4 regions of the Agrobacterium tumefaciens genome follow, and region 1 is predicted to be linked to each of the others. Evidence: riboswitches for the same ligand, from Rfam matches in the RefSeq annotation. Region 1 holds a riboswitch; each other region holds the start of a gene.
What was found. Region 1 has a riboswitch for cobalamin ahead of nrdH (glutaredoxin-like protein NrdH). Riboswitches for the same ligand answer to the same signal wherever they lie in the genome.

Region 2: it holds a riboswitch for cobalamin, as region 1 does, so the genes downstream of both, bluB (5,6-dimethylbenzimidazole synthase) here and nrdH (glutaredoxin-like protein NrdH) in region 1, are expected to answer to the same signal.
Region 3: it holds a riboswitch for cobalamin, as region 1 does, so the genes downstream of both, CFBP6623_RS02935 (CbtB domain-containing protein) here and nrdH (glutaredoxin-like protein NrdH) in region 1, are expected to answer to the same signal.
Region 4: it holds a riboswitch for cobalamin, as region 1 does, so the genes downstream of both, metE (5-methyltetrahydropteroyltriglutamate--homocysteine S-methyltransferase) here and nrdH (glutaredoxin-like protein NrdH) in region 1, are expected to answer to the same signal.

What each region holds. Positions count from the first base shown of each region.
Region 1 covers NZ_CP039903.1:2,801,591-2,807,026, reverse strand. The annotation lists gene nrdE (class 1b ribonucleoside-diphosphate reductase subunit alpha) at 1-817, opposite strand, end outside; gene nrdI (class Ib ribonucleoside-diphosphate reductase assembly flavoprotein NrdI) at 805-1,203, opposite strand; gene nrdH (glutaredoxin-like protein NrdH) at 1,216-1,437, opposite strand; cobalamin riboswitch at 1,738-1,961, opposite strand; gene CFBP6623_RS13960 (nucleoside triphosphate hydrolase) at 2,095-2,724, opposite strand; gene CFBP6623_RS13955 (ATP-binding cassette domain-containing protein) at 2,721-3,503, opposite strand; gene CFBP6623_RS13950 (ABC transporter permease) at 3,503-4,585, opposite strand; gene CFBP6623_RS13945 (sugar ABC transporter substrate-binding protein) at 4,810-5,436, opposite strand, start outside.
Region 2 covers NZ_CP039903.1:1,402,360-1,407,795, reverse strand. The annotation lists gene CFBP6623_RS07040 (NAD+ synthase) at 1-533, shown strand, start outside; gene CFBP6623_RS07035 (glyoxalase superfamily protein) at 755-1,132, opposite strand; gene CFBP6623_RS07030 (TolB family protein) at 1,324-2,154, shown strand; cobalamin riboswitch at 2,227-2,408, shown strand; gene bluB (5,6-dimethylbenzimidazole synthase) at 2,505-3,218, shown strand; gene CFBP6623_RS07020 (hypothetical protein) at 3,275-4,228, opposite strand; gene CFBP6623_RS07015 (hypothetical protein) at 4,436-5,095, opposite strand.
Region 3 covers NZ_CP039903.1:590,256-595,691, forward strand. The annotation lists gene CFBP6623_RS02920 (LysE family translocator) at 1-637, shown strand, start outside; gene CFBP6623_RS02925 (c-type cytochrome) at 883-1,317, shown strand; gene CFBP6623_RS02930 (cytochrome c) at 1,405-2,325, shown strand; cobalamin riboswitch at 2,417-2,645, shown strand; gene CFBP6623_RS02935 (CbtB domain-containing protein) at 2,806-2,988, shown strand; gene CFBP6623_RS02940 (CbtA family protein) at 3,000-3,713, shown strand; gene CFBP6623_RS02945 (hypothetical protein) at 3,718-4,032, shown strand; gene CFBP6623_RS02950 (type 1 glutamine amidotransferase family protein) at 4,207-4,773, opposite strand; gene CFBP6623_RS02955 (GNAT family N-acetyltransferase) at 4,795-5,283, opposite strand.
Region 4 covers NZ_CP039904.1:647,559-652,994, forward strand. The annotation lists gene metE (5-methyltetrahydropteroyltriglutamate--homocysteine S-methyltransferase) at 1-1,824, opposite strand, end outside; cobalamin riboswitch at 1,925-2,141, opposite strand; gene CFBP6623_RS18165 (ATP-binding cassette domain-containing protein) at 2,202-2,984, opposite strand; gene CFBP6623_RS18170 (sugar ABC transporter permease) at 3,003-4,307, opposite strand; gene xylF (D-xylose ABC transporter substrate-binding protein) at 4,395-5,435, opposite strand.

The sequences.
Region 1 (5,436 bases):
GATAGACTGCGCCGGCACCCTGACGCGCACCGAGCTGGTTGGCGTAGGAAAAGCTGTCTTCCAATAGCTTCATGACAGGAATGACGCCGGAAGACTGGTTTTCGATCTGCTTGATCGGCGCTCCGAATTCGCGAATATTGGTCAGGGACAGCGCCACGCCGCCGCCGCGCTTCGAAAGCTGCAGCGCCGAATTGATGGAGCGGCCAATGCTTTCCATATTGTCTTCCACACGCAGCAGAAAACATGAGACCAGTTCACCACGGCTCTTTTTGCCGGCGTTGAGGAATGTCGGGGTTGCCGGCTGGAAGCGGCCGGAAATGATCTCGTCCATCAGGTCGCGGGCAAGCTGCTCATCGCCGCGCGCCAGAGCCAGCGCCACCATGCAGACGCGGTCCTCGTAACGCTCCAGATAGCGTTTTCCGTCGAAGGTCTTCAGCGTATAAGAGGTGTAATATTTGAAGGCACCGAGAAAGGTCGGAAAACGGAATTTCCGGGCATAGGCCTCGTCATAGAGATCTCGAACGAAATTGAAGGAGTACTGGTCCAGCACCTCCTGCTCGTAATAGCCCTCCGTCACGAGATAATCGAGCTTTTCCCTGAGGTTATGAAAAAAGACGGTGTTCTGGTTGACGTGCTGAAGGAAATATTGCCGGGCGGCCAGGCGATCCTTGTCGAGCTGGATTTTCCCGTTCTCGTCGTAAAGGTTCAGCATCGCGTTCAGCGCATGATAGTCCAGAGCCGCTTCGAGCGGTTTCTGAGTTGTGGCTGCCGGCTGTTTGGCGTCCTTGCGCAGCGCGCTCGAGGTTAGCGTGTCCAAAATCGTTCCAATCCATGTTTGACGTTGGCGACATCTTCCTCCGTGCCGAGAAGCTCGAAGCGATAGAGAAACGGCACTGCGCATTTGCGCGAGACGATATCTCCGGCGGATGCGAAAGCTGCGCCAAAATTCGTGTTGCCCGCCGCGATGACACCGCGAATGAGATTTCGGTTGGAGGGCTCGTTCAAAAACCGGATGACCGGCTTCGGCACTGCCCCTTTCATACCGCCGCCGCCATAGGTGGGGGTAACGAGCACATAGGGCTCCGACACCTGAGGCACGTCATCCTCAGCACCGAGCGGCAGGCGAAACAAGCGCCGCTCGAGCTTCAGAAGGAAACGATGCGTGTTTTCAGAGCGGCTGGAATAATAAACGATCAGCCCCATCACGCTGCCGCCTCAGCTGATCGCGCCGATCATATCCGGCCGGAAACCCGCCCAATGGCGTTCGCCGGCGACGACCACGGGAACCTGCATGTAACCGAGGCCGCGAACGTGATCGAGCGCATCCGCATCTTCAGAAATATCGACTATCTCATAGGGGACACCGATGCGGTCCAGCGCGCGATAGGTGGCGGTGCATTGGACGCAGGCGGGCTTGCTGTAAACGGTGACGGTCATAATTTCCCTTTCGAAGCCGCATTACACACGGCTCAACATTGCCGATTGCGGTCGCAATCGGGTGGATGGATCTGTCATTCAGGTGAGGCGCACGGCTTAGAGGGTTTGTCGCATTTCCGGACGGAAACCGGTGTCCCTGAAAATGTTCCGGGCCGCGTAAGATCACTCTCTACGCCGATGAGCGCAGGAACTTAAAAAAATGCACTGGCATGACTTCACCCCGAAGCTTGTTCTGGAGGGGGCAGAAAAGGGCGAACGCAATTCATTTGCGCCATACCTTCCTTCCGGACACCCCGCCCGTGGACGTTTGCGCTCAAGGCAGGTCTCCTGACTTGCGGGTCACAACATCTGTTCCGGCCTTCCCGGGGCTTTTGACCCCAGTGACCCAAATCGGAACGATGCTCGCCGCTTACAGTTGCGGGGGCAGTTTCGGCCTTGCTTCGCCATAATGGCGTTACGCACCGAATTCCCGTCTTAGCTCCCAATCCTTGCGAATCGGAAGAACCTCGAACACCACATATAGTATATGAGGAAATTTTCACGTCAATGAATAGACACAGGAAAGCCCCACCCTGTGGATCAAAAAGATTCAACACATGGTCAACAAAGGCTTAACGACAAGTGCGCCTTGCCGCCACAGGACGGGAAAGCGTTAATCTATTCCCAGATATCGATGTGAATATCGGCGGGGCGGGTGTTCTCGATCACCCTTTTGCCGTTGGGAAGATCGTTTTCAAACAGCTTGGCGTGGACCGCAGCTGCATCAAGACCATAGCCCTGCCATCTGTTGCGCAGCCTCTCTTCAAGCACCGCGACGGACGGTCCAACGAAAATGGTGAGGTCGAAGTTATCGGAAAGCGCTGTCCAAGGCGCCTCGTTGAGCAGCAGATAATTGCCTTCAGCCAGGATGAAGTGGGTCTCAGGCGCGATGGCGCGGGCGGAAGCAATGGCGATTTCGCGGGAGCGGTCGAAAACCGGAACAAGCACCTCCTGCCCGCCCTTGCGAACGGCAAAGACGATATCGAGAAAACCACGCACGTCAAAGGTTTCGGGCGCGCCCTTGCGCGACAGCAGCCCTCGCTCTTCAAGTATGCCATTGTCCATATGGAAGCCATCCATCGGCAGGACGGCGGCCGTTTCGCCCCGTGCGAGCAAAGCGTCACAAAGGGCATCCGCCAGCGTGGATTTGCCGGCCCCAGGGGGACCGGCAATAGCGATGATAAAACGGGATTTGCCCTCTGCCCGCCGAAGAACATCCTCGGCGATCGTTTCAAGCTTCAGCGTCATGCGGCAAGCGTTTCCTTCGGCGCTTCCTTGGCGCCGGTCATGAAGGCGACGGCGTCGGACATGGAGTAGTCCTTCGGATTGATGACGCACAGGCGCTTGCCGAGCCGGTGGATATGGATGCGATCCGCAACCTCGAAAACATGCGGCATGTTGTGCGAGATGAGAACGATCGGCAACCCGCGCGAGCGCACGTCCAGAATAAGCTCCAGAACGCGCCGGCTTTCCTTGACACCAAGCGCCGCCGTCGGTTCGTCGAGTATGACGACCTTGGAGCCGAAGGCCGCCGCACGCGCCACCGCTACACCCTGCCGCTGGCCGCCGGAGAGGGTTTCCACCGCCTGATTGATGTTCTGGATCGTCATCAGGCCGAGTTCCGAGAGTTTCTCGCGGGCGAATTTTTCCATGGCCGGGCGGTCCAGCGCGCGGAAAAGACTGCCCTGAATGCCGGCTTTGCGGATTTCCCGGCCGAGGAACATATTGTCAGCTATGGAAAGTGCCGGTGAGAGCGCGAGGTTCTGATAGACCGTCTCGATGCCGGCCTTGCGCGCCTCGATGGGCGAGCGGAACTGCACGGGCTGGCCTTCCAGCCTGATCTCTCCCTCATCGGGCGTCACCGCACCGGAAATCGCCTTGATGAGAGAGGATTTGCCGGCGCCATTGTCACCGATGACAGCGAGGATTTCGCCCGGATAGAGATCAAAATCGGCATGGTCGAGGGCGGTTACCCGGCCGTAGCGTTTGACGAGATTGCGTGCTGTGAGAATGGGTTCTTTTGCCATCAGCCTGCTACCTTTCTGATCCACTGGTCGATTGCGACAGCCATGATGATGAGAACGCCGATCAACAGATAGGTCCATTGCGGGTCTGTCCCGATGAGCCTCAGGCCGAGCGAAAAGACGCCGACGATCAGGGCACCGAAGATCATACCCATGATGGAGCCGCGCCCGCCGAACAGCGACAGGCCGCCAATGACCACTGCGGTAATGGATTCGATATTGGCGAATTGACCGGCGGTCGGCGAAACCGAGCCGATGCGGCCGATCAAGGCCCAGCCGGCGAAGGCGCAGATGAGGCCGGACAGGGTATAAACGGTGGTCAACATACGCTTGACGTTGACGCCGGCAAGTTCGGCAGCATCCGGATCGTCACCCACAGCATAAAGATGGCGGCCCCAGGCGGTGCGGTTGAGCACATACCAGAGCAGGGCGACAAGCAGAACCATGGCGATGACGCCATAGGTGAAGACCGCGCTGCCGACACGGATATTGGCGCCGAAGAATTGCAGGATCGGCGCCTGCTGGGCGATATCCTGGGCTCGGATCGTCTCGTTTGCGGAATAGAGGAAGTTGGTCGCCAGTACGATCTGCCACATGCCGAGCGTGACGATGAAGGGCGGCAGGCGCATGCGCGAGACCAGTATACCGTTGATGAAGCCGCAAAATGCGCCGACGGCAAGGCCACAGAGAATGGAGAGTTCCGCCGGCAAGCCGTAACGGAAGGTGAACTGTCCCATGATGACGGAGGACAGAACCATGATCGCGCCAACCGACAGATCGATCCCCGCCGTCAGGATGACCAGCGACTGCGCCGCGCCGACAATACCGACGATGGCGACCTGCTGCAAAATAAGGGTCAGCGTGAAGGCCGAGAAAAACTTGCCGCCGAGGAGCAGGCCGAAAACAATCAGCGACAGCACCAGAACGATAAGCGGAACGGCCGCCGGGCTGGAGTGGAGAAAGTGCTGTAGTGTTTCCAGAACACTCTTGTCGTGCGTATCGAAAGCGGCGACCTGCGTCGAACTTCCCGAAAGCACTTTTTCAAATTCATTATGCGGCTGAGCCCGCACCGGCTGATCGCTCATGGATTTTCCTCCCGATCGCTCTATCGCACCAGCCCTGACACCGGGGTCTATCTCAAAAGAGAATGATGCGTAGATTTCAAAGTGTTGTGAAGCGGCCTATGCCATCCCCGCAGGACGCGCGACCCGCTCGTTTGTTCCTTTGTCCGATCCCCCGGATCGTGCCTGAATCATTCTCGTCCAAGGGCGGGGGCACGAATGCCCCCGCGGATTTCAACGGCGAGGCATCAGCCCCAGCACTTGTTGAGACCTTCCTTCGTATCGATCGAGTCGAGACCCTTGACCGGCTTGTCGGTTACCAGCGTCACGCCGGTATCGACGAAGTTCTTGCCTTCGGTCGGCTTCGGCTTTTCACCGGTGTCGGCAAACTTCTTGACGGCTTCCACGCCGAGCGCCGCCATCAGCAGCGGATATTGCTGCGAGGTCGCACCGATCACGCCTTCCGCGACGTTCTTGACGCCCGGGCAACCGCCATCGACGGAAACGATCAGTACATCCTTTTCACGGCCGACCGCTTTCAGCGCCTCATAGGCACCGGCTGCCGCAGGTTCGTTGATGGTGTGGACGACATTGATGGTCGGGTCCTTCTGCAGCAGATTTTCCATCGCCGAGCGGCCGCCTTCTTCGTTACCATTGGTAACATCGTGACCAACGATACGCGGATCGTTTTCATCACCGATCTTGTTGATGTCCTTAACGTCGATGCCAAAGCCCTTCATGAAGCCCTGGTTACGCAGCACATCCACCGTCGGCTGGGAGGGGGTGAGGTTGAGGAAGGCGATTTTTGCGTCCTTGGCCTTATCACCAAGGGTGCCGGCGGCCCATTTGCCGATCAGCTCACCAGCCAGAAGATT
Region 2 (5,436 bases), 1.4 Mb from region 1:
AGAGCCGCACGCGCGGCACCATTCTCATGGCCGTCTCGAACAAGTTCGGCTCGATGGTGGTGACGACGGGCAACAAGTCGGAAATGTCGGTGGGTTATGCCACGCTCTACGGCGACATGAATGGCGGTTTCAACCCCATCAAGGACCTCTACAAGATGCAGGTCTATGCCATTTCCAGCTGGCGCAACGCCCATGTGCCACCGGGCGCACTTGGTCCCTCCGGCGAGGTGATCCCCGCCAATATCATCGCGAAGGCCCCGTCGGCCGAATTGCGCCCCAACCAAACCGACCAGGATTCGCTGCCGCCCTATCCGGTGCTGGACGATATTCTGGAATGCCTTGTCGAGAAGGAAATGTCGGTCGAGGAAATTCTGGCGCGCGGCCATGATGTGGCCACCGTGCACCGGGTGGAGCATCTGCTCTACCTTGCCGAATACAAGCGCCGGCAATCTGCGCCGGGCGTGAAGATCACCAAGAAGAATTTCGGCCGTGACCGGCGTTATCCGATTACCAACCGGTTTCGTGACAGGTGATTGGTGGGTGGAGGGTGCTGCTCATTTCTTCTCCCCGCCGGGGAGAAGATGCCCCGAAGGGGCAGATGAGGGGGCCAGCTCTCCGCATATCTCTACCGTCGCCCCCTCATCCGGCGCTGCGCGCCACCTTCTCCCCGGCGGGGAGAAGAAATGAGCGGCACACGCTCGGTCCACAATGAGGATAAACAGACGGCGCGGACACGCCGCGCCGCCGATTCATCTCAAATAACCTGCCCCACATCGATGCGGTTGCCGTCAGGGTCTTCAAAGACAAAGGCGCGCAGGCCATAATCCTTGTCCTGCAGGCCCTTGATGATGCGCAACCCGTGGCTCTTGCAGAGCGCGTGCAGCGCATCGACATCGCTGACCATCATATGCGCCACGTTGAAGGGCGCTGCCTTATGGGTGGGCTGCAATGTCAGGTGCAGTTCGGCATTGCCCTGTTTGAGGATCATGAAACCGACGGGGTTGCCGTTTTCGAAGGTTTTTGTGAAGCCCAGCACACCGACATAAAAATCATGGGCCTTTTCGATATTTCTGACAGGAAGCATTGCGGCGATCCGCCCGAAGCGGATGCCGTGATCGGCGATGGTATTCATCGCGGAACCTCGGATCTGGGAGAAACGGGGAGGGTTACGGGCGGTGCCGGAACGCTGGCGTTTTTTCCGATTTGAATTTGCAGGACGGTGCCTGCGGTCATAGGATCATAATCACCATGGCGGCGAAAGCAAACGGAATGTCTGCACCAGCCAAGGGTCCGATCCAGACTATCGACAGCCCGGGAGGCAGCATGCGCAGTTCCATCGAAATCTTCAACATCCGCACCCGGCAGATGCGGGCGGTGTGGCAGACGCCGGAATTGTTCGAAGCGCCGAACTGGTCGCCGGATGGCAAATATCTGCTGTTGAACAGCGAGGGGTTGCTCTATCGCCTGTCCCCATTCGGTGACTCCTCACCGGAGAAGGTCGATACCGGCTTTGCGACGCAATGCAACAACGACCACGGCATTTCGCCTGACGGTTCGCTCTATGCCATTTCCGACAAGGTGGAATTCGGCAAGAGCGCCATCTATCTTTTGCCATCGACGGGCGGCACGCCGAAGCTGATGACGAAGAACCTTCCCTCCTACTGGCACGGCTGGGCGCCGGACGGGAAGAGTTTCGCCTATTGCGGCATTCGCGATCAGGTCTTCGACATCTATTCCATGGATATTGAGAGCGGCGTCGAAACACGCCTTACCCATGGCGAGGGCCGCAATGACGGGCCGGATTATTCGCCTGACGGTGGGTGGGTCTATTTCAATTCCAGCCGCACGGGGCTGATGCAGATCTGGCGGGTGCGGGTGGACGGTTCCGCCGTCGAGCGCATTACCGACAGTTCCTATGGTGACTGGTTTCCACATCCGTCTCCCAAAGGTGACAAGGTGGTGTTTGTCTCCTATGGCGGCGATGTCTTCGACCATCCGCGTGATCTTGATGTGCGGGTGCGGCTGATGGATATGGATGGCGGCAATGTTGAAACGCTGTTTGAGCTTTTCGGCGGGCAGGGGACGATGAACTCGCCCAACTGGTCGCCTGACGGGGATGAATTCGCTTATGTGCGCTATTTCCCTGTGGAATGATGCGATTTGGTTTTCGTTGAGGTCACATTGCCGCACCGCCCTTACGATACTTGCATTCGCAAGTCCTCTTGATCATAAGTTTTCTCGTCAGGTGCCCGCCCTTGCGGCGGGAGAATCGGGAATTCGGTGAAAAACCGGAACGTGCCCAGCGCTGTGAGGCGGATGCCCTTTTCATAAGCCACTGAAGTTATTCGGGAAGGCGAAAGGGGCGGATGAAGTCGAGTCAGAAGACCGGCCTGGCAGGATAGACCGAACCGCGCGGACGGCGGCAGGTTGCTGAAGAGGCGCGTTGTGCGCGCGAAACCGGTATGGTTTCGGCAGCGGCGCGCCCGCATTGTTGGGGTTAAACGATGCCGACCGATCCGTCCGCTGGCGATCCATTGCAAGCCAGCCCATTCGACCACGCGCTTTCGCCCGCCCGCCCGTTTTCCGGTGCGGAACGCGAGGCGATTTACCGCGCCATCGAGACGCGCCGCGATGTGCGTGACCAGTTCCTGCCCGATCCGCTGCCGGACGAACTTGTCGAGCGTCTGTTAAAAGCGGCGCATTCGGCTCCCTCGGTCGGTTTCATGCAGCCGTGGAATTTCACGCTCGTCACTGATGCTGCCATCCGTCAGGCGGCCTTTGTGGCCTTCAGCCGCGCCAATGAAGAGGCAGCGGCGATGTTTACGGGCGAGCAGCAGGCGCTTTATCGCAGTCTCAAGCTCGAAGGCATCCGCAAGGCGCCGCTCAGCATCTGCGTCACCTGCGATCCCACACGCGGTGGCAAGGTGGTGCTGGGCCGCACCCATAATCCGCGCACGGATGTCTATTCCACCGTCTGCGCCATCCAGAACCTCTGGCTCGCGGCGCGTGCCGAAGGCGTCGGCGTCGGCTGGGTCAGTATTTTCCACGATAGCGACATTCGCACCATCCTCGGTATTCCCGACCATATTGAAATCGTCGCCTGGCTCTGCCTCGGCCGTGTCGATACGCTCTACAACGAGCCGGAACTGGCGGTGAAAGGCTGGCGGCAGCGCGTGCCGCTGGAGGAGCTGGTGTTTCGTAACCGCTGGGGCGGTTGACCGGCGACATCCACTCCTCCCGGCCGAAGCCGGGAAGGGTGGTGGCGACCGTCTCTTCAAACGACGGTGCAGTTAAAAAGATTGAGGATGGGATGAATGGGGCTGGCGAGGCTGATCGCGCCGCTTGCGCCCCAGAACAATCCGACGACATTGTTGCCGGCGGTGTCGATGACAGCGCTGCCGCTATCGCCCGGCTGGCTGAAGACCTCGCCGGCGCGGCGCGGCGATATGCCGATCTGGTTGCGCATATTCGGCTGCTGCACGTCGTAAAAGCCGGAAACGACGCCATTGGTGATATTGCTGGTCACGCCCGATTTCGTAACATTCATGTTGAGCGCCGCAACGGCCGCCCCCACCGGCGAGGGGAGGTTGTAGATTGCGCCGATGGTGGCGAGCCGGCCATTCGCCGGGCTGGCGACGGCCGCATCGACGCCATAGGTCGTTCCCTGATAGACGATGTTGCCTTTCTGGAAAGCGACGATATTGGCGGCAAGATCGCCAAACCAGGTGCGCGCCGGCTGCGACACGTCATCGCCGACCTGGGCATTGTCCCGGCAGATGACATGCTCGTTGCTCATGATCAGCGGCGTTCCGTTGGCGGCCCGCACGACCAGCCCGATGGTGCCGACGGTATCCGTCCAGGACCAGTAATCCGGGCTGCCGCTGATGCCGCCGACCATCGGTTCCACGACTTTTTCGCGCGGGTTGTCGGAGAGGCGTCTGGGGTGATCCTTCCATGCCGTCCCGGGCGCGGGCAGTTCTCGCACCGCCTCGCTCGGGCGGTCGAAGGATCCTTCCCGCACCTGCAGCGGCGCGCCGCCCAGCGTCGTCATCAGACCCGCCTTCAGCGATGGATCCGGCGCGCGGTGGTAAAGGATCAGGCCAAGCTCCTGTGTCAGTTCGCCGGCGGCGTCCTCAAGCAACCCGACGCCGATCGCCGTGACGCCGGGTATGCCTGTCAGCTGATGGTAATGCCGCTCCTTGAGCGCGGTGAGTTCCTCGAAAGTCATTCGCTTGCCTCATGGAAAAAGGGGTGAAGGATGGATGTCTGGTTTTTTAGAGTTTTTTCGCTTTTCTTCGAATCACGAAAACACTCCAACTCCTTGTTTTGACACATTTCCGGACGGAAAACCGGGTTCCACTTTTCCTGGAAATGCTCTTAAGGGGCGGCGCGCCCGTTGGGGTGAAGGGCTGCGCCGCCCGTGCCCCGCGAGCCCTCAGTTCAGCGGAATGATCTTGCCGCTGGAGGGAGCGCCGCCGCCGGCTGGCGGAGGACCGCCAGCCGCCGCCTGATCGGCCAGCATGCGGTATTGGGAGGTGCCTTTTTCAGTGCTGATGGTGCCGGAAACCGTGTAGAGATAGACGTCACCGGAGACGGCGTAGTCGTTGTTCTGATTGTTCACATAGAACTCGATCTCGACCGTCGACATATTGGTTGCGCGTTCCAGGAAGGCCTCCATCAGCATGGTGATCTGCTGATCCGTCAGGCCCTTGGAGCGCATTTCCTGTTTGGTCTTTTCATAAGAGGCGGAAGCGCCGCCGCCGCCGAAGAACCATGTCCAGACCGAAAGATTGGCGCTGGCCGTGGTCTTTTCGTATTCGTTGATCTCCTCGCGGTAGGAAGCATCCAGCATTCCGAGCGCAAGCGTGTTGAGGTCCTTCACATCCTGGCTGGAAAGCGCCGAGATTTGCAGCTGGGCCTTGATTTTTCCCGTGGTATGCGCCGGCACGGTATAGGAAATGCCGGTCAGCTGCCCCATGCCGGAGACCGAGATGGAATAGGATTCCTTCGCTTCGCCTGTCGGCAAAGTTGCGATGACCGGGACGAAGGGATCGAGCAGTTTGACGCCGGTTGCGGTGATCTGAATGGATGTCATGTCTATACTCCTGATGGTTGTGGGCTTCATAGGTCAATGAAACTCTGATCGTCCACTCGGGCTCGAGATGGGCGACATCGTCGTCTGGAGATGCATGAAAGGGCGCGTGCGGCTAACACCGCACGTTATATACATATTTCGTATGTTGTGTTCGTCCACTTTAAGTGGATATTTGTATACTATGCACCTTTATGGCGAAGTCAATCGCGTTTGTGAGTACAACTTATATATGAATATTTGCCGGAGAATGAGGTGAAGAATGTGTTTTCTGCATCCACGAAGATGCGTCAAAGCAGGTCGGGAGACACTCAGCCTGTACGGAAGTGACGCAGGCAGGGAAG
Region 3 (5,436 bases), 840 kb from region 1:
CGCCGAAAATCTCTGGCTTTTCTTTCTGCTCCTGTTCGGCATCATCATCCTGCCGGGCATGGACATGCTGTTCGTGCTGGCAAGTGCGCTGACGGGCGGCAAGAAAACCGGCCTTTCGGCCGCAAGCGGCATGAGCGCCGGCGGCATCGTGCATTCGCTTTATGGCGCGGCCGGCGTTGGCCTGCTCGCCACCTGGATGCCGTCGCTGTTCCTGCCGCTTCTCATTGCCGGCGCTGCCTATATGGTCTGGATCGGCATCGGCCTGATGCGCAGCGCAATCGTCGTGAATGGCGATGAGGCGCAGGCGAGCGCCTCAGTGAAAAAAGCGTTCTGGCGGGCGGTGCTGACCTGCCTTTCCAACCCGAAAGCCTATCTGTTCATGATGGCGGTCTACCCGCAATTTCTCAACCCTGCCTATGGTCCGATCTGGATGCAGGGGCTGGTGATGGGCGTGATGGTGGCGGTAACGCAGTTTACCGTTTATGGCGCGCTGGCGCTGACGGCGGATAAAAGCCGGCAATGGCTGGTGTCTTCCCCCGGCGCCACGATCTTCATCGGTCGCGCTGCCGGTTTCATGCTGGTTGCCGCAGCGCTGCTGACATTTTGGGAAGCCCTGTCGTGGAGCCTCGGCGAATAAGACGAACAGATACTGCCGCTCCAGGGAGGCCATTCCCCGCACACCAACGAATGCTCTGCCAAGGCCCGTTGTTTTGTCACGGGGCCTTGTGGGACAACCGTCAGATACTTTTCGGCCTGATACTCTAGACTTCTGTTTTCACGGCGGAATTCACCGCAATGTGACTTCTTTTCGCCATGCGGAAAGGGCATCCTCGCGCCGTTCCATCAAGCGTCCGGCACCTGCCGGAATCAAGGAGAGAGTGTATGAAACTGAAAACCATCGCGGCGGCCATGCTTTTCGGCTGTCTTTGCGCCGGAGCGGTCTATGCTGCCGGCGAAGTCGAAAAACGCGAAGGCATGATGAAGCAGATTGGCGGTTCCATGGGTGCGCTCGCTGCCATCTCCAAGGGCCAGAAGCCCTTCGATGCCGAAGCCGTCAAGGCTGCCGTCACGACCATCAGCACCAATGCCAAGGCTTTCCCCGAACAGTTCCCCGCCGGCACCGAGACTGGAAGCGCGGCGGCTCCGGCCATCTGGGAAAATTTCGAGGACTTCAAGGCCAAGGCGGCCAAGCTCGGTGCTGATGCCGATACGGTTCTTGCCAATCTCCCCACCGATCAGGCGGGCGTCACCACCGCCATGCAGACGCTCGGCGCCGATTGCGGCACCTGCCACCAGACCTATCGTTTGAAGAAATAATCACGAATTTCAAAACGCCGCTTCCCGGCGGCGTTTTTTCACGTTGAAAGACACCTGATCAACTCGGGTGGGAATGGGGAGAGGGGTATGTCTTCCATTTGGACGAAGCTTGTGGGTGGGGCCGTGATCGCGGCCATTGCCGGCTATGGCATTTTCGCCTGGGTCACCGCGCCGCAGCGTCAGGCGCCCAGCCATTGGGTCAGCCTTGGCGAGCCGGATCTGGCCAATGGCGAAACGCTGTTCTGGGCGGGTGGCTGTGCAAGCTGTCATGCCGCACCGGATGCCACGGGTGACGCGTTGCGGACGCTCGCCGGCGGGCAGCCGCTGAAAAGCCCCTTCGGCACCTTCCATGTGCCCAATATTTCCTCTGATCCGCAGCACGGCATCGGCAGCTGGACGCTGGCGGAATTCGGCGATGCCATGACGCGCGGGGTGGGAAAGAACGGCGAACATCTTTACCCGTCCTTCCCTTACGCTTCCTATGCGCGCATGACGCAGAAGGATGTCAACGACCTGTTCGGTTATCTGAAAACCCTGCCGGCCAGCCAGAATGACGCGCCGGATCACGATCTGCCGTTTCCCTTCAACCTGCGCATGGCGCTCGGCGGCTGGAAGTTCCTGTATTTCGACACCTCCGCCCCGCCGCGCGTCGAGCTTGCCAATGCCAATGCCGAATTGCTGCGCGGCCAATATCTGGTGGAAGGGCCGGGCCATTGCGGCGAATGCCATACCCCGCGCGACGCTCTCGGCGGTTTCCTGAAAGACAAATGGCTGGCCGGCGGCCCCAACCCGGAAGGTGAGGGCCGTATCCCCGATATCACGCCCGGCTCTCAGAGCATCGGCGCCTGGACGACGGCCGATATTGCCGGTTATCTGGAAACCGGCTTCACCCCGGAATTCGACAGCGTCGGCGGCTCCATGGTCAAGGTGCAGCAGAACATGGCGCGTCTGACCGCCGAAGACCGCAATGCCATTGCCGCCTACCTTAAGGCGATCCCGTCTCGGTAAGGCGATACTTCGCCCGACGGATGACATTGAATGAGGTGCGTTACCGGCCGTATGAACATCTCGCCGCCATTGACTCCCGCACTTACCCGGCGGATAACATGACCGTGATGGTTCCTTCCGGGCGTTCCGGAAGGTGAAAAGGGAACACGATAGGGAGCCGATCCTCATTCGTGGCTGCCCCCGCAACTGTGAGCGGAGAGCCTGAAACGAAATGCCACTGGCAAGCCATCTCGCCCCTATTCAAGGCGAGGGCGATGCCGGGAAGGTGTTTCAGGTTTTGACCCGTAAGCCAGGAGACCTGCCATCGCGGAAATGTCCATGCCGGCGGGGTGTCCGGAAGAGCGGAATGTCAGGGTCGTCGGTTCGATATCCCTGTGTCAGTCTCGTATCCCCGTGGTGAAGTGTATCATATGCGGTCTTGTGGCTTTGGCCATTCGGCCGCTTCTTATGGCGCGGGGTCGCGCCGGGAGAGGGGTCACCATGTCTATCCAGCAGAATACGGCCAATGCAGCCGTTTCAGCAAAAACGGGCAGCTTCGCGCAATCGCTGACGGCGATCGTGCTGGGCCTGTTCGTCGTCGGTTTTGTCGGCTTTTCGCATGTGGAAGCTGTTCACAATGCCGCGCATGACACGCGTCATGCCAATGCCTTCCCCTGCCATTGAGGGGAAACGGCATGTCATTTTTTCGCAATATCGTTTTTACCGCCGTTCTGGTCGGCGTCGTCGGCGGTTTGGCCGTCTCGGCCATGCAGGCTTTCGGCACCACGCCGCTCATCCTTCAGGCCGAAACCTTTGAAAGCGCCGGCGGCGAAGCGGCCCACAGCCATGATGCGGCAGCACCCGGCGCTGCTGTTCCCGCCCATGAGCATAATGACGAGGCATGGGCTCCAGCCGATGGTTTCGAGCGCACCGCCTATACTGTTGCTGCCAATGTGCTGACGGCCATCGGTTACGCGCTTGTTCTGACCGGTCTCATCTCGCTGCGCGGCACCGATGCCGGCTGGCGCGAAGGCCTTCTGTGGGGCGTTGCCGGTTTTGCCGCCGTGATGCTCGCACCGATGATCGGCCTGCCGCCGGAATTGCCGGGAAGCCCGGCCGCAGCACTTGAGGCACGGCAGATCTGGTGGCTCTCGACGGTTGCCGCAACCGCGGGCGGCATTGCACTGATTGCGTTCCGCCGCGAGCCCTGGGCCATCGTTATGGCTCTGGTGTTGATCGTCGCGCCGCATGTGGTGGGCGCGCCGCTGCCGCCGGAAGGTGAACATGCGCTGGCGCCGCTGCCGCTGGAACGGCAGTTCATCGTTGCCGCCACCATCACCAGCTTCGTTTTCTGGGCGCTGCTTGGTACATTGAGCGCGTTTTTCCTGAAACGCTTCCAGTCGGCGTAAATCCATGCAGGACGCAGCGGAGTGGAGTGACGAACTCGATGCGCTGCGTTTTGCCGTTCCCGGTCACGGCGCTTTCTGCGCCGTGCACCGCCTTGCCTTCAAGGCAGTTTTGGGCGCAAGTCCTGATCGTGATGCGGCGCTTGCCTATTTTTATGACCACGAAGCTGCCTTTGCCGCTGCGGCAATCGCCAAGATCAAACGATCAAACTTGCCCGCCGGCCGCAGCCTGCATTTGAACAGCCGCGATATCCGCCGTGCGATTGCCGGCGAGGGGCCGGAGTTTGCGGCGCGTGTCTGCCGGGTGCTTGATCGGCACTGACTGGCCTGATGTTCCCACTTCCGTCATGCCGGCCTTGAGCCGGTATCCAGCCAGCCCAGGTCCCTGGGCTGAAAAGACTCTTCTCGTCGCGCAGACGCGGGTCGGCTGGATTCCGGCTCAAGGCCGGAATGACGGGGAAGTGGAGAGATTGTACGGCATCAAGACGGCTGCGCCTTACCGATGCTCCGCTGCAAAAACCTGAAGTTCCGCCTCGGCTTCCGGACCAAAGAGGCCGAGGTTTTTCAGAATTTCCACCGCAAAACTCACCGGCGCGCTGCCGGCTGCCGTGATGATGCCGCCATCGCTCACCGCCTTCGGCTGGTCGCGATAAAGACCATCGCCATTATAGGCCGGATAGGCCTTGTGTGAGGCGAGCGAATTGCCGGTATGGGCGACCTCGTTCAGGATACCCGTGCCCGCCAGCGCGCTTGCCGCCGCACAGATACCGGCAACCAGCCGGTCCTTTTCGCGAAAGCGATGCACCAGCCCGCCAAGATCGGCGGCCGTGCCCTTCTCCCAGCTGAGACCGCCGGGAATGACGAGCGCATCGATGCTGTCAGGATCAAGCGCAGCATAGGAGGTTTCGGGCGTCACATTCAGCCCGCCCATCGATGTTACCGGCTGCCCGTCCGGGCTGGCATGAACGATCTCGACGCCGAGATAGCTGCGTGCCGCCGCCGCAAGCAGCGCCGGTTCCCAGTCCGCAAAATCCTGTGCCAGCGCAATGGCGATCCGTGTCATGGCCGTCTCCGTCGGTTTTGATCAGGCGATGGACTGCATGTAGCGCATGCCGGTAACCGGACGCGGCGCGAAATCCATGTTTTCGTAGAAACGATGCGCCGCCACATTGCCGGTCGTGGCGCTGACGGACAGATAGTCGCAACCCAGCCGCTTGGCGATATCACGGGCGCGGGAAACCAGATGCTGGCCGGTGCCGTGGCCGCGATGACCGTCGCGCACGAAGAGATGGTGCAGCTCAAGCCCGCGCCGGCCTTCCTGCGCCCTGTAGAGCGGCAGAAGCAGTGCGTAGCCGATCAGCGCGCCATCGGCTTCGGCAACGAGACCATGCACCCAGGGCAGGGGGCCGAACAGGTCGCGCTCAAGCTTGGCGGGCGTGATTGCCGCCGCATCACCATGGTAGGAGGCAAGCAGCGTGATCATCTCGTTAAGCTCGGGCAAATCCGTCTTGCGCGCGCCGCGAATGATGACGACGGGCGGTCTTTCCAGTGTAAGGGAGCTATCTTCGGTCATTTTTTCGGTCCTTTGGTCTTATCGGTGCCGTCAGGACGTTTGAAAACAACAAAGCCGCCTGACGGCGGCTTGTTGACAATATGATCTGTCGAGCCGCCCTTAAAGGTAGGCCCAAAAGTACGAGCAGGAGATGGGTGCGCGTTCGTTGATCAT
Region 4 (5,436 bases), on a different replicon from region 1:
GATGGCCAGCGCGATCTGCCGGCATGTCAAGCTTCTGGCGATATCGTCGCGGACGAAAGACCAGTTGAGGATCGTTACCGGACCGGTCAGCATGCCCTTGACGGGTTTATCAGTGAGTGACTGCGAATATTCCCACCAGCGAACCGTCATCGGTTTCGGCCGCGACACATCGCCGAAGATGATCGGCGGGCGGACATAACGCGAGCCGTAACTCTGCACCCATGCGTGCTGAGTGAAAGCGAAGCCGGAAAGCTGCTCGCCGAAATATTGCACCATGTCGTTGCGCTCGAACTCGCCGTGAACGAGGACATCGAGACCTATTTCTTCCTGCCAACGGATGGTTGCTTCGGTTTCCTTTTGCAGAAAGCCTTCATATTGCGCATCTGTCAGGGCACCTTTCGCATGCGCGGACCGGGCCTTGCGCACCTCCGGCGTCTGCGGGAAGGAGCCGATGGTCGTCGTCGGGAAGAGCGGCAGGGTGATGGCCTGCGCCTGCACCTTCTGCCGTTCGGCAAAGGCGCTCGTCCGCTGCCTGTCGGCCTCGCCGATCGTTCCGATACGTTTCTGCACGGCTGTATTCGTCACCTTTGGCGACGAGGCGCGTGTGGCAGCTGCCTTCGAAGCCGCGCCCAGTTCAGCCGCAACCGCAACCTTGCCCTCACCGAGCGCCCTGCCGAGCGTCGCAAGCTCGCCGAGCTTTTGGGTTGCGAAGGAAAGCCAGCTTTTCAGGTCGGCATCAAGGCCGGTTTCCAGTTCGAGATCGACGGGAACATGCAGCAGCGAGCAGGAAGGAGCAATTTGAAACGCTTCTACGCCCCGCGCGGCAATGGCCGCTTCCAGCCGATCAACGATTGCCGCAAGATCGGCACGCCAGATGTTACGACCATCAATGACACCGAGCGAAAGGACGCGATTTGCGGGCAAAGCCTTCAGCACAGCCTCGAACTCATTGGACGCACGCACCAGATCAATATGAAGACCCGCGACCGGAAGTGCCACAACGGTTTCCAGATTGTCCTCAAGCCCGCCGAAATAGGTGGCGACGAGGATTTTCAGGTCCGGCGCGGCTTTCGACAAGGTCTGATAGGCCATTGTGAGCGCATGGCGTTCACCCTCGGAAAGGTCCAACGCGGCAACTGGTTCGTCTATCTGTACCCAGTTCGCACCGGCCGCATGCAGACGGCGCAGCAGTTCTTCGTAAACAGGCAATAGCTTCGCCAGCAGATCGAGCGGCTTGAAAACGGCCTCCCGCGCCTTGGCAAGTTTCAGGAAGGTGACCGGACCGAGGATGACGGGACGAGTGTGAATGCCGAGCGCCTTCGCCTCAAGAAAATGCTCGACCGGCTTTTGCGAGGTGAGCACGAAATGCTGATCCTCGGAAACCTCCGGCACCATGTAATGATAATTCGTGTCGAACCACTTGGTCATTTCCAGCGCCCGAACGCCCAACCCGTGAAGGTCATCTGCCCCGTGGGCGTGGCCGCAACCCGCATGGGCCTCGCTCTGGCTGCCACGCACCATGGCGAAATAGGTCGACAGGGAAACGTCTCCACCTTCCCATCCGTAGACCGACGGAATGGCACCCACCATCACGGCTGTATCAAGAACATGATCATAGAGGGAGAAATCATTGGAGGGGATGTGGGCGATCCCCTTCTCGCGCTGAAGCACCCAGTTTTCGGCGCGCAGCCTGGCGGCGGTTTCAAGAAGTTCCGTCTCGGGAATCTTTCCCGACCAGAAGCCTTCAAGCGCGAACTTCAATTCGCGATGGCAGCCAATTCTCGGAAAACCGAGCGATGCGACTGGAATGGTCTTGTTTGGCATTGTCATACCCCATTTGGTTGTGGGGGCATGGGTAAAGCGGACGCGTGCAGGCCCGACCTTTGCCGAACCATTGCAGCAACCACCGGGACACCCCGCCCGTGGACGTTATTTTGTCCTGGCAGGTCTCCTGGCTTACGGGTCGTCGCCTTTGCCCGTCTTCCCGGGGGTTTTCACCCCAGTGACGTGGATGGACAAAGGCTCGCCGCTTACAGTTGCGGGGGCAGCTCCGGCCTTGCCGATCGTCGGCGCACCGGATTCCCTCTTAGCTCCGAGATTGAAACATTCAGGCCCGGAGAACCATGACGTCAGCATTTCTCACCACAGGCGTCACGATGTCAATAGACATAAAGAAATCTTTATGTCTTTATTTCCCCATTTCAGGATGCGACCGCGCCCGGCCCCGGAACGGCACCCGAGGGCACCTTGCCGAGAATGATCATGCCCAGAACCTCGTCTTTAGTGACATCCTCAGTCCGGGCATGGCCGACAACCTTGCCGTTTTTCATCACGAAGACCCGGTCGGCAAGATCGAAGACATCGTGAATATCGTGGCTGATGAGGAAGATGCCGATGCCCTGCCGTTTCAGCTCCTTGACGAGATCGCCCACCTGCGCCGTCTCCTGCGGCCCGAGTGCCGCCGTTGGCTCATCCATGATGAGGATACGGGCATCGAACAGAATGGCGCGGGCAATGGCGACGGACTGCCGCTGGCCACCGGACAGCGCCTTCACCGGCTCCTTGAACCGCCGGAAATTGGGATTGAGACGCCCCATCACCTCGCGGGCTGAGGCTTCCATGGCGACATCGTCAAGCGTGCCCCATTTCGTTTTCAGCTCGCGACCGAGATAAAGATTGGCCGCCGCATCGACATTGTCGGCCACGGCCAGCGTCTGGTAGATGGTCTCGATGCCGTATTTCTTAGCGTCGCGGGGATTACGGATATCCGCATCCTCGCCATTGATGAGGATATCGCCGCCATCGCGCCGGTAGGCGCCGGAGAGGATCTTGATAAGGGTCGATTTGCCCGCGCCGTTGTGGCCGAGAAGGGCGACCACCTCACCGGGGAAAAGGTCAACAGAGGCGTTTTCCACCGCATGGATGCCGCCGAAGGAAATGGAAATATTGCGCATTTCCACGAGGGGCGTGACTTGGTCCGTCATAGGAGTTCTCCTCGGTTCTTACTTGGCGCGGGCGCGGTAGATGGTGTCGAGCCAGACGGCGACGACCAGAACCACACCGACGACGATGCGCTGGAAGGGCGTATCAATACCCACCAGCACCATGCCGGATTGCAGCGACTGCATGACGAGCGCGCCGAGCATCGCGCCCGCTATGGTGCCGACACCGCCGGCAAGCGAGGTGCCGCCGATGACAGCCGCCGCGATGGTGTAAAGCTCGTCCAGCTCCCCTTGCGCATTGGTGGCCGCATTGAGGCGAGCGGTCGAGATGGCTGCGGCGATGGCGCAGAGAACGCCCATCAGCGTGAAGATCTTGACCGTGACCCAGCGGGTCTTGATGCCGGCCAACTCCGCAGCCTCCGGGTTGCCGCCAATGGCGAAGACATAACGCCCGAAGCGCAGCCGCGTGGCGATGAAGGTCATGACCGCACCAACCGCAAGCGCCATCAGCACCGGAACGGCAATGCCGTGCGCAATGAACAACCCGCCTTCCGGCCAGGTTATGCCATTGGCGTCAGCATAGTTGCGGGCAATGTTGATAGGCCAGGGGTAGCTGTTCACCACCGCCACAAAACCGATAACAATGAGGCAGCCGAGCGCCACCAGAAAATATTCCGCCCAGACCGGCCGCAGCGGAAAACCGAAACGGCGACGCTGATGGCGGGAATTCAGGATGGCCGCCACGATGGCGACGCAGGCCACGACAGCGGCGATCCAGCTCCATGTCGCGCCAATCGAGCCATTGGTGCCGCCGCCCATCAGACGGAAGGTGGAATCCATCGGCGCAACGGTACGCCCGCTGGTAATAAACCAGGTGCCACCGCGCCAGACCAGCAACCCGCCGAGCGTGACGATGAAGGACGGCACGTTCAGGAAAGCGATGATCGAGCCCTGCAACATGCCGATCGCGCCGCCGACGAGAATGCCGGTGAGAAGCGTGACGATCCATGTCGCCCAATGTTCGAAGCCGAGAAGCTGCGGCAGGATTTCTGCCTGCATGACCCCCATGATCATGCCGGAAAAACCGAGGATCGACCCGACCGACAGATCGATATTGCGGGTGACGATGACAAGCACCATGCCGGTTGCCATGACAGCCACGGACGCGGTCTGCACTGAAAGGTTCCAGAGGTTTCGCGGCGTCAGGAACAGGCCGCCAGACAGGATATGAAATCCGATCCAGATCAGAAGAAGCGCCCCGACCATGCCGAGCAGCCTGGTATCCAGCTCCGTGGCACTGATGAAGCGCGTTATCGAGCCTGTCTTTTCCGTCTTTTGCGACGCTGTGGAATTGGATTGGGTCATATCGGCCATGAACTGCCGGTCCTCCTTACATCTGAAAGGCGCCACGCCACCGATGTGGCGCAGCGCCCAAAGCTGGACCCTTGGGTCTTAGTCGCAGGCCTTCACGGTTCCGGCCTTCACACCCTGGCAGGCCGTTTCCTTCTTGATCCAGCCGGCATCGATGACGACGTTCAGATTGTCCTTGGTGATCGCGATCGGCTTGAGGAAGACCGACTGCATCGCTACCTTTTTCGGACCGCCATCAAAGCTGGTGACGCCCTTGATTTCCGTCATCTTCTTGCCGCCGGCCAGTTCCAGCGCGATGCCGGCTGCTTCCTTGCCGAGTTCGCGGCTGTCTTTCCAGACCGATACCGTCTGCGTGCCAAGCGCAACGCGGTTAAGTGCCGCGAAGTCTGCATCCTGACCGGAAACGGGAACCGAACCGGCCATGCCCTGCGCAGCGAGAGCGGCAATAGCGCCACCGGCCGTGCCGTCATTCGAGGCAACGACCGCATCGACCTTATTGTTATTCTTGGTCAGGAACTGTTCCATGTTCTTCTGGGCATTTTCCGGCTTCCAGCCATCGGTATAGGCTTCGCCGACATTCTTGATCTTGCCACCGTCAATGGCGGCCTTCAGCACTTCCTGCTGGCCGGCGAACAGGAAGTCCGCATTCGGGTCGGAAGACGAGCCCTTGATGAAGACGTAGTTACCTTCCGGCTTGACCTTGAAAACTTCGGCAGCCTGAAGACGGCCAACTTCCTTGTTGTCGAAGGTGATGTAGAAGGCGTTCTGATTTTCGATCAGGCGGTCATAACCAACAACCGGAATGCCTTCGGCAACGGCCTTCTCCACCGCCGGGCCAATCGCGTCGCTATCCTGCGCCAGAATGATCAGCGCATTGGCGCCCTGCGAAATCAGCGACTCCACATCGGTCAGCTGCTTTGCGGCAGAAGACTGCGCATCGGCGGAAATGTATTTCGCGCCGGCCTTGTCGAGTGCTGCCTTGATGGCCGCCTCATCCGTCTTCCAGCGCTCTTCCTGGAAATTCGACCAGGAAACGCCAACGACGAGATCAGCCGCGATGGCGGCGGTATGCAGGGAAACGAGTACGGCCGTACCCGCCAAAAGCTTGGCAAACGAATTCATG